2 regions of the Dryocola mayonis genome follow, and region 1 is predicted to be linked to the other one. Evidence: predicted binding sites of a transcription regulator. Region 1 holds the regulator's gene; the other holds the start of a gene.
What was found. The regulator LexA, encoded in region 1, represses DNA repair genes until DNA is damaged. The targets are predictions, from matches to a motif close to TNCTGTATGTACATACAGNA.

Region 1 (3,713 bases):
TCAGCACAACTGAGGGTTATGCGGGCTACCAGCGGTAATTGTTACGGGTTTCCCAGTCAACAACTTCCTTTTCCGCATCGTCTTTACTCGATCCATAACGTTCCTGGATCTTACCAACCAGCTGATCGCGTTTACCTTCAATGACCGTCATGTCATCGTCCGTCAGCTTGCCCCATTTTTCTTTTACATTACCTTTGAACTGTTTCCAGTTACCGCCGATTTCGTCTTTATTCATGATATTTTCCTTATCGTTCGGTGAAGAATCGTTAAAAGTTAATATCGTCCGGGTGAAGCCAGCGGCTGTCACTCACTATCTGCTGGACGTGATAATAATTGTAGTCAAGAATCCGGCGTCGGAGCGGCAATTAAGAACATTGAACCATTAAGACCGCGCCGGACACGCTGATTTGCAGCAGAATCTAGCGGCAAATCAGCATGCTGAGCGGGGATTAAAGGCGCGTCAACAGTTGTAACTAACTATGACTTTCCGCCTGGAACCATGTGTCGTGTCGCCAGTGGCGGCGCCAGATCCAGCCGAGGGCCAGCCCGCGCAGGGCAAGAAACACCGCTACCGCAAGCCACAGGCCGTGATTGCCAAGAGACGGCACGCTCAGCAGCGTCAGGCCGAAGCCCGCTGCGGCAACGACCATGCTGTTACGCATCTGGGCGCCGCGAGTGGCGCCGATAAACATGCCGTCAAGCAAATAGCACCACACGCCCACCACCGGCAGGACAATCTGCCAGCCTAAATAGCGGTCCGCCTGCTGCCGCAGCTCCGGCAGCGAGGTCAGCATGGCGACGATGTTTTCGCCAAACAGCGCATACGCCACCGCAAAGCCCAGCGCGACCAGCCCGGCCTGGCGGCAGGCCGCCCGCCAGACGTCCAGCAGCTGGCTGCCGTTACGGGCGCCGTAAGCCTGGCCCGAATGCGCCTCAACGGCATAGGCAAAGCCATCCAGCGCATAGGCGGTGAAGGTCAGCAGCGTCATTAAGACGGCGTTAACCGCCACCACTTCGCTGCCCAAACGAGCGCCGAAAATCGTCACCGAGGCAAAGCAGAGCTGCAGCAGCAGCGAACGCAGCATAATGTCTCTGTTTAACGCCAGCAGGCGGCGGATATTCCCGCGCCAGGCGTTTTTCAGCATGGCGAAGTCGATTCCCCGCATGACCAGAACTTTCTTCACCATCATTAAGCCGATGATAAAGGTAGCGTACTCCGCAATCGCCGTTGCCAGCGCGGCGCCCTGCACGTTCATATGCAGGCCCATAACCAGCCACAGATCGAGCAAAATATTCAGCACGTTGCCGACGATCAGCAGGATGACGGGGGCGCGCGCATACTGCACGCCAAGCAGCCAGCCGAGCAGCGCGAGGTTGGCCAGCGAGGCGGGCGCGCTCAGCCAGCGAATCTCAAGAAAACGCCTCGCCTGCGCAAGCACCTGCTCGTTTCCGCCAACGATATTTAGCGCAAGCGTAATCAGCGGGTAACGCAGCACGATAATGGCGATACCGGCAGCCAGCGCCATCAGTAACGGCTGTACCAGAGCACGGGCCAGCGCCGCGGGGTTATTCGCCCCAAAAGCCTGAGCCGTTAAGCCCGTCGTGCTCATGCGTAAAAACAGAAGCAGCATAAAGAGAAAGCTGGTGGCCGTTGCGCCAATCGCCACGCCGCCGAGATACACGGGGCTGTCCAGATGCCCAATAACCGCGGTATCCACCAGCCCGAGCAGGGGAACCGTAATATTGGAGAAGATCATGGGTAACGCGAGGCGCCAGAGCGCTTTATCCGTCGTCGAGAAGAAACGCATAGGGAAATCCGGGACGAGAAAAGAAAGAGGGATAATACGGTGATGCGCGGCAAACGCGCATCACAAAATGCGGGGACGCTAAGCTAAAGCGGTATTAAAGCCAGTCGCCGTTGCGGATAACGCCGACGGCCAGTCCTTCAATACTGAAATTCTGTTCGCGCAGATCGACGACGATAGGGTCGAACTCGCTGTTTTCCGGCAGCAGCTGCACGGTGTTGCCCTGCTGCTTCAGACGTTTTACGGTGACCTCGTCATCAATGCGCGCCACCACGACCTGGCCGTTACGCACGTCCTGGGTTTTATGCACCGCCAGCAGATCGCCATCCAGAATACCGATATCTTTCATGGACATGCCGCTGACGCGCAGCAGGAAGTCCGCGTTCGGTTTAAACAGCGACGGGTCAACCTGATAATGGCCTTCGATATGCTGCTGCGCCAGCAGCGGCTCGCCGGCGGCTACGCGGCCCACCAGCGGAATACCGGTTTCTTCTTCAACCAGAAGACGAATGCCGCGGGACGCGCCGGAAACAATCTCGATAACGCCTTTACGGGCCAGCGCCTTGAGATGCTCTTCCGCAGCGTTGGGAGAACGGAACCCCAGACGTTGAGCAATCTCGGCACGCGTCGGCGGCATGCCGGTCTGGCTGATGTGATCCCGAATAAGATCAAACACCTCTTGCTGTCTGGTAGTTAAAGCTTTCATTCCGCCCCCTGGGTGTTTATACAGTTATGCTGTGAGTATATACAGTCAAAGGTGAATTTGAAACCACAAATTGAGCAAAAAACCAGGGACTTATCATAATCCGGAATGGCTCTCGCAAATTAGCGCAAATGTGGCCACAGCAGCGTGCCCCAGGTGGCTACGGCAAGGATAATGGCGATCAGCACGGCGGCCGAGCCCATATCCTTCGCGCGGCCTGAAAGCTCGTGGTAATCCGTACCGACGCGGTCAACCAAAGCTTCGATGGCGCTGTTAAGAATTTCGACAATCATGACCAGCACCACGGAGCCGATAAGCAGAATGCGGGTGATGGCGTCAACGTCCAGCCCGCAGGCGACGGCGATGGCGATAACCGCGGCAACGCCTTCCTGGCGGAAGGCGGCTTCGTTAATCCAGGCGGCGCGCAGCCCTTTCCAGGAGTAACCGGCGGCTTTGATAATACGTGTAAATCCAGCGGTGTTATTCGCCATTTCGGGAAACCTTTTTAAAATAAAAGCGTCAATGCTTATCAGCACCCAGCAGCCTTCGCGTTTCTGCCAGCGATCGGGCAATCTGAAGGATGATGGGTAAAATCGCAACGCCACAGAAATCTTATGCAGTTTCTGATATTCTTGCGGCGAATTTGCATTATTAACCTGAGGCTTTACATCGTTTATGTCAGGCTGGCCAAGAATTTACTACAAATTACTTAATTTACCATTAGGCGTTCTGGTAAAGAGCAAGTCCATACCGGCAGATCCGCAGGCCGAGCTGGGCCTGGATACCACACGCCCTATTATGTACGTTCTGCCTTATAACTCTAAGGCGGACCTGTTGACGCTGCGCGCGCAATGCCTTGCACACGATCTGCCCGACCCGCTCGAACCGCTGGAGATAGACGGGGCGATTTTGCCGCGCTATGTCTTTATCCACAGCGGCCCGCGGGTCTTCACTTATTACACGCCGAAAGAAGAGTCGATCAAACTCTTCCACGACTACCTCGACCTGCACCGCAGCAATCCAAACCTGGATGTGCAGATGGTGCCGGTTTCGGTGATGTTTGGCCGCTCTCCGGGACGCGAAAAAGGCGACATCAACCCGCCGCTGCGTATGCTGAACGGCATACAGAAATTCTTCGCGGTTTCCTGGCTTGGCCGCGACAGCTTCGTGCGTTTTTCCGCGCCCGTCTCCTTGCGCAGAATGGC
Region 2 (3,713 bases), 1.8 Mb from region 1:
CAGTTCACGGCGCGTAGGCACGCGCACGCGGTTCGGACGCGGCAGCTGCGGGCCGATACCTTCTTTTACCTGGGCGCGCGGCGCATCGCTTGCGATGCTGAATACAGGTGAAAACGCCGCGGTGGCCGCCGCGGCTTTTGCCGCTTCTTTAATGACGGGGGCCGCCGGAGCCACTTCCGAAGCCGGCATTTCAGGAGGCGTAGCCGGCGTTACCGCTGGCGCTGGCGGTATAACCGACGCGCGCTGCTGGTAAGGATCGGGCTTCGGCTCTTCCACCGGCTGATACCAGGCCGCAAGCTGTTCGCGTTCGCGGGCCCGCTGCGCTTCGACCTCTTCGAAATGATAAAGCGGCGGACGCGCGGGTTTTACTTCTTCAACGGGCGCCGGCTGGAATTCTGGCTCAGCGGCTGGCGCCGTCGGCTCTGACCAGCGGCTGGTCATTTCCTGCGGCACCTGCTGCGCTGCCGGACGCGGCGCGGTATAGCTTTCCGGAGCCGGAGCGATAACAGGCTCCGGCGTCACCGTGGTCGGCGCCGGCTCCCAGGCGATAGCGGCGCTGGTTTCGGTTTCTGGCGCGGGCGTATGCACCGGCGGCATGGGAGCCGCAGGCGTCACCGGCGCCGTATGTGCCTGATTCGCCATGGTGGCCGCGGCGGCCGCGGCTATCGGCTCAGCGATGGAATGGCCGTGCAGAAGCGGATCGTATTCTTCAGCCTCAGGCAGCGTCGCCTTGTTGCCTGAGAACAGCACATCGTTCGCATCGGTCGCGATGCCGCGCGCGCTGAACAGCACGTCGTCTTCGTCGTCGTCCATTCTTCTGCCGGAGAACAACGCGGCGTCGGTTTTGCGCGCATGAGGATTGGCGAATTTTTCTGAAAGGCGCTGCTTGCGGGCTAGCGCCCCGCGCAGAATGCGGGCGCGACGAGACTCACGTTTTTCCATTGCTGGCTCGTGCTCTTCGTCATGCTCCTCATAATGTTCGTCTTCGTAATCGTACTCTTCGTCCTGCCAGGTGTTGTCCCGGCGCGTACGATTGCTGGCAAAGGTCAGCACCGTCAGCACCGCGCTGCCGAGCTTTTCGGCGATACTGACCCACGACCAGCCGGTAAACAGCGTTAAGCCCGCAGCCCATACGCACAGCAGGGCGATAGTTCCGCCGCTGCTGTTTAGCAGCGGCATCATCGCGGTGCTCAGCAGGCTGCCGAGAACGCCGCCGGAAGCGAAGTACCAGATATCATCGGCGTTGATGGCGGCAAGGCCGCAGGAAGTCAGCACCATCGCCAGCACGCCAATCAGACGCAGGGAGACCGCGAAGTAATCAATGTAATCTTCGCTGCCGCGCTGGCGCCAGGTGAACCAACAGCCGCCGATGATGATAACCGGAATGGTGTAGGCTATGACGCCAAAAATGAAGAACAGGGTGTCGGCAAGCCACGCGCCGGGAGCGCCGCCCAAATTATGGATAGGTTCGTGCCACGCCGTCTGCGACCAGCTTGGATCGGAAGGATTAAAACTCAGTAAGGCGGCCATCAGATAGACGGCAAAAATGGCGACAAGAATCAGCAACGCCTCAAGTAACCGGCGCCCGCTGCTGAGTTTCCTCAATGTGACTTCTTTATCTTCGGTATATTCCTGGCTCAAGTAAGACTCTCCAGGTCCTTAAATATATGGAGAACAACAGCGCCGGGAGGTTCCCGGCACTGTTGCTGTATGGATTACCAGGAGTGTAACCAAAATACGCGGATTTTGCACCTGGCCCGTGTTAACGGGTCTTAATTACCAGACGATTACTCTGTTTGACCTCTTCCATAACTACATAGGTACGGGTGTCGTTCACACCCGGCAGTCGCAACAGGGTTTCGCCTAATAATTTGCGGTAGGCCGACATATCCGGCACGCGGGTTTTCAACAGGTAGTCGAAATCACCGGATACCAGATGACACTCCTGAATTTCTTCAAGTTTTTGCACAGCGGAGTTAAATTGCTCAAAAACATCCGGCGCGCCACGATTCAGAGTAATCTCAACAAAAACCAGAAGTGATGCATCCAGATAATGCGGATTCAACAGCGCTGTGTAGCCCTGAATAAAACCCTGTCGTTCCAGACGACGCACGCGCTCAAGGCACGGCGTCGGCGAAAGCCCAACACGCTTTGAAAGCTCGACGTTAGAAATTCGCCCATCCTTTTGCAGCTCGTTGAGAATATTACGATCGATGCGGTCGAGATCTTTGCCAGGGCGCTTTTTGCTATCTACCATTATTATTGTCTCTCTCTATTCCTTCCATCACCTGCCATAACCCAGGTTAACGTCACTGTTCCGGGTGTACGTGAGAAGACCGGTGCCGGGTGGCTGCTATCGACATCACGCATGGCGTCTGTCCACACCATGCGTAGATTTCAATCGCCCGGTAAATTTGCATCAGGTATGCGTGACGTTTCAGAACAATCACACCAAATGTTTTTTCTTCCTCGAATGTTTTCGCAAATGCTTAGGGGATTGTCAAAGCAAAACATCCATTTTTAGTGGAACGTGCCAGATATTGGGGGGACTTGACGATTATTCATCACTTTACCCCCGTGACTATCTCCCGCGCATGGTGCGTATTTATGCGCTTTTGCGGCATGTTCAGCGGTAATGATTGAGCCTGGCTATTACACATATCGTTAACACTATTCTCTAACATGGACGCTACACCTTTTTTTAACCCGCCAAATTCCCTACAATCCCCCGATTGTCAGCAAACGTTCAATGAGGAACTCATGAGCACGGCTAAACACAGTAAGTTGCTTATTCTGGGCTCCGGCCCTGCGGGCTACACCGCAGCGGTCTATGCTGCTCGCGCTAACCTGAAGCCGGTATTGATCACCGGCATGGAAAAAGGTGGTCAGCTCACGACCACTACCGAAGTGGAAAACTGGCCGGGCGACCCGCACGATTTAACGGGCCCGCTGTTGATGGAACGCATGCACGAGCACGCGGCGAAGTTCGAGACGGAAATTCTGTTCGACCATATCAGCAAGGTGGATCTGCTTAATCGCCCCTTCCGTCTGACCGGCGACAGCGGCGAGTACACCTGTGATGCGCTGATTATCGCCACCGGCGCCTCCGCTCGCTACCTTGGCCTGCCTTCTGAAGAAGCCTTTAAAGGGCGCGGCGTCTCCGCCTGCGCAACCTGCGATGGATTCTTCTACCGTAACCAGAAGGTCGCGGTCATCGGCGGCGGCAACACCGCCGTGGAAGAGGCGCTTTATCTGGCGAACATCGCCTCCGAAGTGCACCTCATCCACCGTCGCGACAGCTTCCGCGCGGAAAAAATCCTTATCAACCGTTTGATGGATAAAGTGGCCAACGGCAACATCGTGCTGCATACCAACAAAACGCTTGATGAAGTGACCGGCGATCAGATGGGCGTGAGCGGCCTGCGTCTGCGCGATACCCACAATACCGACCAGACTGAAGAGCTGGCGGTTGCGGGCCTGTTTGTCGCTATCGGACACAGCCCGAACACGGCTATTTTTGCCGATCAGCTGGAGCTGGAAAACGGCTACATTAAAGTGCAGTCCGGCATCCACGGCAACGCCACGCAAACCAGCATCCCCGGCGTTTTCGCCGCCGGCGACGTCATGGACCATATCTACCGCCAGGCCATCACCTCGGCCGGGACCGGCTGCATGGCCGCCCTTGACGCCGAGCGTTATCTCGACGGGCTGGC

Region 2: a site for LexA is predicted at 1,705-1,724, ahead of WLO32_RS07230 (DNA translocase FtsK 4TM domain-containing protein). Genes of this name have one in related genera too.

Annotation. Positions count from the first base shown of each region.
Region 1 covers NZ_CP150452.1:3,927,243-3,930,955, forward strand. Annotated here, with positions in the region: gene WLO32_RS19005 (CsbD family protein) at 26-235, opposite strand; gene dinF (MATE family efflux transporter DinF) at 474-1,808, opposite strand; gene lexA (transcriptional repressor LexA) at 1,903-2,511, opposite strand; gene WLO32_RS19020 (diacylglycerol kinase) at 2,631-2,999, opposite strand; gene plsB (glycerol-3-phosphate 1-O-acyltransferase PlsB) at 3,184-3,713, shown strand, end outside.
Region 2 covers NZ_CP150452.1:1,484,669-1,488,381, reverse strand. Annotated here, with positions in the region: gene WLO32_RS07230 (DNA translocase FtsK 4TM domain-containing protein) at 1-1,641, opposite strand, end outside; gene lrp (leucine-responsive transcriptional regulator Lrp) at 1,763-2,257, opposite strand; gene trxB (thioredoxin-disulfide reductase) at 2,761-3,713, shown strand, end outside.